2 regions of the Actinomadura sp. 1N219 genome follow, and region 2 is predicted to be linked to the other one. Evidence: riboswitches for the same ligand, from Rfam matches in the RefSeq annotation. Region 2 holds a riboswitch; the other holds the start of a gene.

Region 1 (4,643 bases), on a different contig from region 2:
GGACGAGCCGGCGGGGGCCGGTGTGCGGGACGCGACTGGGGCGTTGGGTGTCGGAGAGCCCGGGAACGGTGATACCAAGACCATGCCCGCCGTCGCGTCGTCCAAGCAGGGAGGACCGCCCGGTCGCGGGCGGGGGCCGGGAGGCGGCGGCGACGGCAAGGGGCCGCGCAAACCCCGGAGCCGCCGGTCGCGCTACCTGCGGCGGGCCCTGTTCGTCCTGCTCGGGCTCATCGGGTTCTGCGTCGCCGCGTTCGGCGTCGCCTACATGTTCACGCCGGTCCCGTCGCCGCAGGAGCAGGCGATCGCGCAGGGCCCGACGTTCTACTACTCCGACGGCAAGACGCAGATCGCGAAGACCGGCGTCAACCGCGACGCGGTCAAGCTCGACCGCATCCCGAAGAGCACCCGCGACGCGGTGATCGCCGCGGAGAACCGCGGCTTCTACGACGACCCCGGCGTGTCCGTCTCGGGCACGACGCGGGCGCTGTGGTCCACGGTGAGCGGACGGCAGCTCCAGGGCGGGTCGACGATCACGCAGCAGATGGTCCGGAACTACTACGGCGGCATCGGCAAGGAGGTCTCCGTCACCCGCAAGCTCAAGGAGGTGATGGTGTCGCTGAAGGTCGGCCGGGAGAAGTCCAAGGACTGGATCCTGGAGCAGTACCTCAACACCATCTACTTCGGCCGCGACGCGTACGGGGTGCAGGCCGCCGCCAAGGCCTACTTCGGCAAGGACGTCTCGGAGCTGACCCCGGCCGAGGGCGCCTACCTCGCCGCCGCGATCCAGCAGCCCAGCAACTTCGCCGACCCGTCCGGGGCGCAGCGCGTCCACGCCGAGCAGCGGTGGCGGTCCGTCCTCGACAACATGGTGCGGGACGGGGCCGTCAACCCTGCCGAGGCGATGTCGATGAAGTTCCCGGTGCCGCAGAAGGCGCACATCACCGACGTCCTCAAGGGCCAGCGCGGCTACATGGTCAACGTGGCCAAGAAGGAGCTCATCGAGCGCCGCGGCTACAGCGAGGACGAGATCAACCGCAGCGGGCTGAAGATCACCACGACGTTCGACAGGCGGCTGATGGACGCGCTGCGGCGGTCGGTGAACCAGAACACCCCCGAGGGGATGAACAAGAAGATCCGGACGGGCGCCGTGTCGGTCGACCCGGCGACCGGGCAGGTCCTGGCGTTCTACGGCGGCCGCGGCTACCTGGAGGAGGCGCTGAGCAGCTCCTTCGGCGAGTGGGCGCAGGCCGGGTCCGGGTTCAAGCCGATCGCGCTGGCCGCCGCCCTGGAGGACGGGAAGTCCCTCAACTCCACCTACGACGGAAGCTCCCCGCAGTACTTCGCCGGCGACCCCGTCGAGAACAACGGCAACGAGAGCTACGGGACGGTGAACCTCGTCACCGCCACCCAGCGGTCCGTCAACACCGCGTACGTGAACCTCGGCCGGGACATCGGCAACAAGAAGATCGTCGAGATGGCCGAGAAGATGGGGATCCCCGCGTCGCAGATGAAGGCGGAGCAGCGGGCCGCCGCGACGCTCCCGCTGGGCATCGTGTCGCTGCGTCCCGTCCAGCAGGCGGGCGTGTACGCGACGTTCGCGGCCGAGGGCGTGCACCGGACGCCGTTCGTGGTGAAGGCCGTCACCGACAACGAGGACCACGAGCGCACGTTCACCGAGAAGGGCGAGCGGGCGCTCGGCCAGCAGAACGCGCGGGACGCCACGTACGCGATGCAGCAGGTCGTCCGCGGCGGCACCGGGACGGGCGCGCAGCTGCCCGACGGCCGCGACGTCGCCGGCAAGACCGGCACGACCGACGAGGGCCGCGCGATCTGGTTCAACGGCTTCATCCCGCAGATGGCGACGTCCGTGGCGATGTTCCGCAGCGACGGCAAACCGCTGAACATCCCCGGGTACGGCGCGTTCGGCGGGCAGCTCCCCGCGCAGATCTGGCGGACGTACATGGGCGACGCCGTGAACATCAAGAGCTACGAGCCGGAGTCGTTCGGGTCGCCGTCGAGCCGTCCGGGCGGCGGCTGGACGGGCCCGCCGGACGGCCTCAGCCCCGGCGGGACGGAGCCGCCGGACACGGGCGGGCCGCCCGAGCCCCCGCCGCCCACCGACGAGCCGGACTTCCCGACTCCGCCCACCGACCTGCCGACCATCCTCCCGCCCGACCCCGGCGACCCCGATCCCGGCGATCCGGGCGACCCCGATGATCCCGGCGGAGGCGGCGGCGGAGGCCGCCCAGGCGGCAACGGCTGACCACACCCGGCGGGACGGCTCCCGCCGGGACGCGCGGCACCCCTTACTCGCAGGCTTTTCCTATGCTGCCCGGGGTCTGGTTCATCACGGTGTCGAGCTGCGCGACGTCGCCGGTGCCGACGGCCGGGGCGGCCGCGCGGAGCTTGCCCGCCTCGGCCTTGAGCGCCTTCTTCAGGTCGTCGTCGCCGGTCTTCTTCGCCAGCGCGTCGAGGCGTCCGGCGAGCTGCTCCGTCGCCTGCCGCCAGCGCGCGGGCTCGGCCGCCGGGATGGTCCTCACCTGGGCGATGTACTGCTGGAACGCCTTCTTGGTGTCGGCGCACACCTGCCCGGTGTCGCCGCCCAGCGCGCCGCACCCGCCGAGCAGGCCGGACGCGCCGAGCATCGCCGCGCCCGCGGCCAGCGCCCGAGCCATCCCGTGTCGCATCGCATCCTCCCGGTTGATCCCCGTCCGGCCCCGCATATACTTCCGCATGAGGTCATGAGCGCCAGCGCCAAGCCCCGGCTTGCTGGCCGGCAACCCTTCGTCCGCGATGGGGTGCCCCGGGTGAGGACCTGGCCGGACGCAGCATCCGCGTTCCGGCAAGCGCGGATCCCGGCGGATTTCCGGGGTCCCTGACCCGGAAGGTCCCGGCATGCCGACGCTGCTCGCCCGCTCCGCTCACTCCGTTCCGCCCGCTCACTCCGTTCCGCCCGCTCGCGACGCCATCACGCCTGCTGTGACGCCCGCCGAGGGGGCCCGGGTTCAGCCGGGCCCGCGCGTCATCGGCGCGGACGTACCGGTGCCCGTGCGGGACGGACGCCACGTCCCGTACGCCAACCTCGACTACGCCGCGAGCGCGCCCTGTCTGGAGGCGGTGCACGAGGCGGTCACCCGTGCACTGCCGTACTACAGCAGCGTGCACCGCGGCGCCGGTTACACCTCGCAGGTCACGACCGGGGCGTACGAGGAGGCGCGGGAGACGGTCCGCTCGTTCGTCGGCGGCTGGCGTCGTTCCGCCGTCGTGTTCACCCGCAACACCACCGACGCGATGAACCTGCTCGCGCACGCCGTCCCCGCCGGGACGAGCGTCGTCGTCTTCGAGACCGAGCATCACGCGAGCCTGCTGCCGTGGCGGCGGGCCGTGCGGCTGCCCGCGCCCGCCACCCCCGCCGAGGCCGTCTCCGCCGCCGACCGGGCCCTGCGCGAGTCCCCCATCGGGTCGCGGCTGCTGGTCGTCACCGCCGCGTCCAACGTCACCGGCGAGCTGTGGCCGATCGAGGAGCTCGCGCAGGTCGCCCGCCGCAACGGCGCCCGCATCGCCGTGGACGCCGCGCAGCTCGTCCCGCACCGTCCGATCGACATGACCGCGCTCGGCCTCGACTACGTCGCGTTCTCCGGGCACAAGCTGTACGCGCCGTTCGGCGCGGGCGTCCTCGCCGGGCGCGCCGACTGGCTCCGCGCCGCCGCCCCCTATCTGAAGGGCGGCGGCGCCAGCGCGTCCGTCGGGCGGACGACCCGGTGGGCGGCGTCCGCCGAGCAGCGGCACGAGGCCGGCTCCCCGAACGTGCTGGGCGTCATCGCGCTCGCCGCCGCTTGCGAAACCCTGTCGGACCTCTGGGAATCGGTCGCCGCGCGCGAGGAAGCGCTGGTGAAGAGGCTGCGGGCCGGGCTGGCCGCGCTGCCGTCCGTCCGCGAGCTGACTCTGTGGGGCGACCGTGCGCCGCGCGTCGGGATCGTGTCGTTCGTCGTGGACGGCTGGAACGCGCGAGACGTGGCGCTTACCCTGTCCGATGAGTACGGCATCGGCGTCCGGGACGGGAAGTTCTGCGCCCACCCCTTCCTCAGCCACCTGCTAGGTGGGGACGACCCGGGGTGCGCCGCGGGCCGGGACACCGCCGTCCGCGCCAGCCTCGGCATCGGGACGAGCGAGGAGCACATCGACCGCCTCCTCACCGCCCTCGCCGGGCTGACGGCCCGCTGAGCTGCGCGGACTCCGGCGCCGCCGAGTGAAGATGCTCTTTGGTCCTGTTCGCCCATGTAGCGTAGACAGTCGCGCGGGGACGAGCACGGAAGAAACAGGGGGTGGCGACCGTGGCCGACGCGTGGCGACCCACGTCGGATCTCGAGCACCGGCTGGAGGAGACCGTACGGGCCGGAGACCAGGAGAGTTACTTCCGGCTCCTCGCGGAGAGCGAGCTCGTCGTCCCCGTCCCGCCGGACGTGGCGGACGGGATGCTCGCCAACGAGACGCAGCCGTCCTGGCCGACGCAGGAGGAGGACGGCCGGGTGCACGTGCTCGTGTACACGTCGGCGTCGGCGATGCGCGCCTGCCTCGGCCAGACCTACCAGCACTTCATGACGATCAGGTTCGGTGAGATCGCCGAGACGTGGCCCGACGAC
Region 2 (4,643 bases):
TGTAGGCACGGTGGAACGTCCCCTCGGGGATGTCCAGCATCCGCACTGCCGCACCACCCGTCTCGTACCCCGCGAGGTCGATACGGCCGTCCGGCGAACGTCGAGCAGCCGTTCGGTCGGCCTCACCCAAGCTCGCACACACCCAAAGCACACCCGGAGCGTCCGCAGACGCCCTCGCGCCCTCCGCATCCGCAGCCGCCTCCGCCTCGGCCTCTGCAGACGGCATCGAACGCGCCCCTGCGCCAAGCACCGGACCGGGTTCCCGTGCCGCGCCCGTCACAGCGGCCAGACCCGACACAAGCCCGCCGCCCCCACGCCGCATGGTGAGCTCCCCGTCCTCCGACAGCGAGAACGACACCGGGCCGCGGTTCGACGCCACCAGCACTTGGCTCATACCGGCAGGGTCTCAGTTGGCGTGGAGGCCCTTCAAAGCGACCCACACGCCGCACCCGACACCCACCGCCCGGCCGGCAGCGATTAGTGGGCAAAGCGGCGGGTAGCCGTCCGAGATGAGCAGGTCCGAGACGACGAAGACCGTGCTCGTCGCCGGTGCGGCGAACCTCATCCTCGCGATCACCAAGCTCATCGCCGGGCTCCTGGCCGGGTCCAGCGCGATGCTCGCGGAAGGCGCGCACTCCGTGGCGGACACCCTCAACCAGAGTTTCCTCCTCGCCTCCCTGCGGCGCAGCGAACGTCCTCCCGACCGGCGCCACCCGTTCGGATACGGCAACGAGCGGTACGTCTGGTCGCTGCTCGCCGCATTCGGGATCTTCGTGGCCGGAGCCGGGTTCTCCGTCTTCGAGGGCGTCCTGACCATGACGGGCCACGGCGGCACCGGGACGAGCGTGTGGCTGGCCTACGCCGTCCTCGCGCTCGCCTTCGTCCTGGAGGGGACGTCCTGGATCCGCGCCTTCCACCAGGCGCGCAAGGAGACCCGCGACAACGGCCGCGACCTCGTCGACCACGTCCGCCGCTCGCCCGACGTCACGTTCAAGACCGCGCTGTTCGAGGACACCGCCGCGATGATCGGCCTCGCGCTCGCCGCCGCCGGGCTGACGCTCCGCGAGATCACCGGCTCCGGCTTCTGGGACGGTCTCGCGTCCGTCCTGATCGGCCTGCTCCTCGTCGTCCTGGCGGTGTCGATCGGACGCGAGAGCGTCGGCCTGCTCATCGGCCAGGCCGCCGATCCGGCCGCGCAGCGCCGCATCCGCGCCGAGATCACCGGCGCTCCCGGCGTGACCGGCGTGGACGAGCTGCTCACCATGCATTTCGGCCCCGAGCGGATCCTCGTCGCCGCCAAGGTCCACTTCTCCGACGACATCAGCGCCGACGAGGCCGAGGACGTCGCAGGCGACATCGACCGGCGGCTCAGGGACCGGATCCCGGACATCGGCCACGTCTTCCTCGACCCCACCCAGCACCCCGCCGACGCCGCTCAGCACCCCGCTGACGCCGCCCGGGGCCCCACCGAAGCCGCCCGCCGCACCGAGGAACACGCGTGATCAAGAAGGCGCCCGGGTAACGTCTCAATCGACGGACCCACCTGTCTGGCATCCGGTCAGATCAGGTAAAGTCACGCATACGAGCGCTCAGCGCTCGTGGCTCACAACTGAATATCGCTCATCCAGAGGGGTGGAGGGACCGGCCCGACGAAGCCCCGGCAACCACCCGGCTCAGGCGTACTCGCGATCCTGCGGGGCCGGCCGGGAGATGGTGCCAACTCCGGCCTGCGACCAAGGTGGCGCAGGAAAGATGGGAAGAAAGGCCTCGCACCCATGGCCATCACGCCTGCCACGGACCTCGGACCAGCCACCGCTCTCGTCTGCCGCGAATGCGGCACGTCCCGCGACCTCGGGCCTCACTACGCCTGCGAAGAGTGTTTCGGCCCCCTGGAGATCGCCTACGACTTCGGGGGAGTCACCCGCGCGAGCATCGAGTCCGGGCCGCGCAACATCTGGCGTTACAAGGGCCTGCTGCCCGTCCCCGCCACGATCACGGACACGCCCAACACCGAGCCCGGCTTCACCCGCCTCGTCCGCGCCGACAACCTCGCCGAGAGCCTCGGCCTGCAGAGCCTGTGGGTGAAGGACGACAGCGGCAACCCGACCCACTCGTTCAAGGACCGCGTCGTCGCCGTGGCGCTCGCCGCCGCCCGCGAGCTCGGCTTCAAGGTGCTGGCCTGCCCGTCCACCGGCAACCTCGCCAACGCCGTCGCCGCGGCCGCGGCCCGCGCCGGGATCCGCAGCGCAGTGTTCGTCCCGTCCAACCTCGAAGCACAGAAGATCATCACCACCGCCGTCTACGCCGGGACGTTCGTGACGGTCGACGGCAACTACGACGACGTCAACCGCCTGGCCTCCGAGATCGCCGGCGAGCAGGACGACTGGGCGTTCGTCAACGTCAACGTCCGCCCCTACTACGCGGAGGGCTCCAAGACCCTCGGCTACGAGATCGCCGAGCAGCTCGGCTGGCGGCTGCCCGACCAGATCGTCGTCCCGGTCGCGTCCGGCTCCCAGCTCACCAAGATCGACAAGGCGTTCCAGGAACTGATCAAACTGGGCCTCGTCGAGGACAAGCCCTACCGCGTCTTCGGCGCCCAGGCCACCGGCTGCGCCCCGGTCGCCGACGCGTTCAAGGCCGGCCACGACGTCATCCGCCCGGTGAAGCCGGACACGATCGCCAAGTCCCTCGCCATCGGCAACCCCGCCGACGGCCCATACGTCCTGGACGTCGCCCGCCGCACCAACGGCTCCGTCGAGGACGTCGCCGACGACGAGGTCGTCGAGGGCATCCGGCTGCTCGCCCGCACCGAGGGAATCTTCGGCGAGACCGCGGGCGGCGTCACGGTCGCGACCCTCCGTAAACTCATCGCGACCGGCGCTCTGGACCCGTCCGCCGAAACCGTGATCATCAACTCGGGGGACGGCCTGAAGACCCTGGACGCCGTCGCACCCGTCGTCGCGCCGTCCGCGAACATCGCCCCGTCCCTGGAAGCGTTCCGCGCCGCGGGCCTCGCCTGAAAGGAGCACCATGAGCAGCGTGTCCGTCCGTATCCCGACGATCCTGCGGACCTACACCGGCGGCGAGTCGGAGGTGAAGGCCGAGGGCGCCACCCTGCGCGCCGTCGTCGCCGACCTGGAGGCCAGCTACACCGGCATCTCCGCCCGCATCCTGGACGACGCCGGCAAGATCCGCCGCTTCGTCAACGTCTACGTCGGCGACGAGGACGTCCGCTTCGCCGACGGCCTCGACACCCCGACCCCCGAGGGCGCCCAGGTCTCGATCATCCCCGCCGTAGCCGGCGGCTGACCCCGACTCGATCCTGGCGCACCCAGCGCCAGGATCGAGCCCAACCCACTCAGCCGTCGCACTAGGCCAACCTGAATTCACGAGCCTCCCCAGACGCGGACTCGTCCTCCGAGCCGAGGACTTGATGCGCCCCTGCCCAAGAAACTGCGACGACAGGCGCAAGTGCCGACCGTCCGGCCGGACGGTGGGATGCCGGCGGCCAACGTGACGGCTCGTACCGGGCACTCGGTGGCCGTGCTGCAGAGCACATATGCTCACTGCATCGACGACGTGAACCGGCGCATCGAAGCAGCGCCCGGGCCCATCACCCTCGGGTCCTCGTCCCGCGAATACCGGGGGGACGACCGCAAACAGCGGATCACAGCCGCACACCCCTGACGTCCCAGAACGGGGTTTCGACGCAGGTGGGACGGGTTGGGGCTGGTTGGTGACGGTTCGGTGGACGAGGGTGCACGTCGCTTGCACTCGGCAGGGTAGAGTGCTAAACAAACGGTTGGCACTCTACTGTGGAGAGTGACAACTTCACAGTCTGGGTCGGGGCGATGAGGCCTCAGTCCGGCGACGGAATGGCAGTCGTCGGCGGGGGCCGTCCGTCGCGGGCGTCGGCTCGATCCGTCTAAGCCACCTTGTTCCGGGAGGACTGGAGCCTATGGCTGCAAAGATGATCGCGTTCGACGAGGAGGCCCGCCGCGGTCTCGAGCGCGGCATGAACCAGCTCGCCGACGCCGTCAAGGTGACCCTTGGTCCCAAGGGCCGCAACGTCGTGCTGGAGAAGAAGTGGGGCGCCCCCACGATCACGAACGACGGTGTGTCAATCGCCAAGGAGATCGAGCTCGAGGACCCGTGGGAGAAGATCGGGGCGGAGCTCGTCAAGGAGGTCGCCAAGAAGACCGACGACGTCGCGGGTGACGGCACCACGACCGCCACCGTCCTGGCCCAGGCGCTGGTGCGCGAGGGGCTGCGGAACGTGGCGGCCGGCGCGAACCCGATGTCGCTGAAGCGCGGCATCGAGTCCGCGGTCGAGCGGGTGAGCGAGGAGCTGTCCAAGCTCGCCAAGGACGTGGAGACCAAGGAGCAGATCGCGTCCACGGCGTCGATCTCCGCCGGCGACCCGCAGATCGGCGAGATGATCGCCGAGGCGATGGACAAGGTCGGCAAGGAAGGCGTCATCACGGTCGAGGAGAGCCAGACGTTCGGTCTGGAGCTCGAGCTCACCGAGGGGATGCGCTTCGACAAGGGCTACATCTCGCACTACTTCGTGACCGACCCCGAGCGGATGGAGGCGGTCCTCGAGGACCCGTACATCCTGATCGTTCAGGGCAAGGTGTCGGCGA

The links. A riboswitch is a leader RNA that binds a small molecule or an ion and turns the genes downstream of it on or off. The one in region 2 is predicted to bind S-adenosylmethionine.
Region 1: linked by a shared signal. The riboswitch ahead of ACH35V_RS23605 (aminotransferase class V-fold PLP-dependent enzyme) and the one ahead of thrC (threonine synthase) in region 2 are both predicted to bind S-adenosylmethionine.

The regions. Positions count from the first base shown of each region.
Region 1 is NZ_JBIRAY010000007.1:417,741-422,383, forward strand. Features, by position in the region: gene ACH35V_RS23595 (transglycosylase domain-containing protein) at 1-2,263, shown strand, start outside; gene ACH35V_RS23600 (hypothetical protein) at 2,307-2,687, opposite strand; SAM riboswitch class IV at 2,738-2,855, shown strand; gene ACH35V_RS23605 (aminotransferase class V-fold PLP-dependent enzyme) at 2,896-4,224, shown strand; gene ACH35V_RS23610 (SseB family protein) at 4,326-4,643, shown strand, end outside.
Region 2 is NZ_JBIRAY010000013.1:302,498-307,140, forward strand. Features, by position in the region: gene ACH35V_RS33860 (trehalose-6-phosphate synthase) at 1-394, opposite strand, end outside; gene ACH35V_RS33865 (cation diffusion facilitator family transporter) at 510-1,502, shown strand; SAM riboswitch class I at 1,618-1,759, shown strand; gene thrC (threonine synthase) at 1,776-3,020, shown strand; gene ACH35V_RS33875 (MoaD/ThiS family protein) at 3,031-3,309, shown strand; gene groL (chaperonin GroEL) at 3,959-4,643, shown strand, end outside.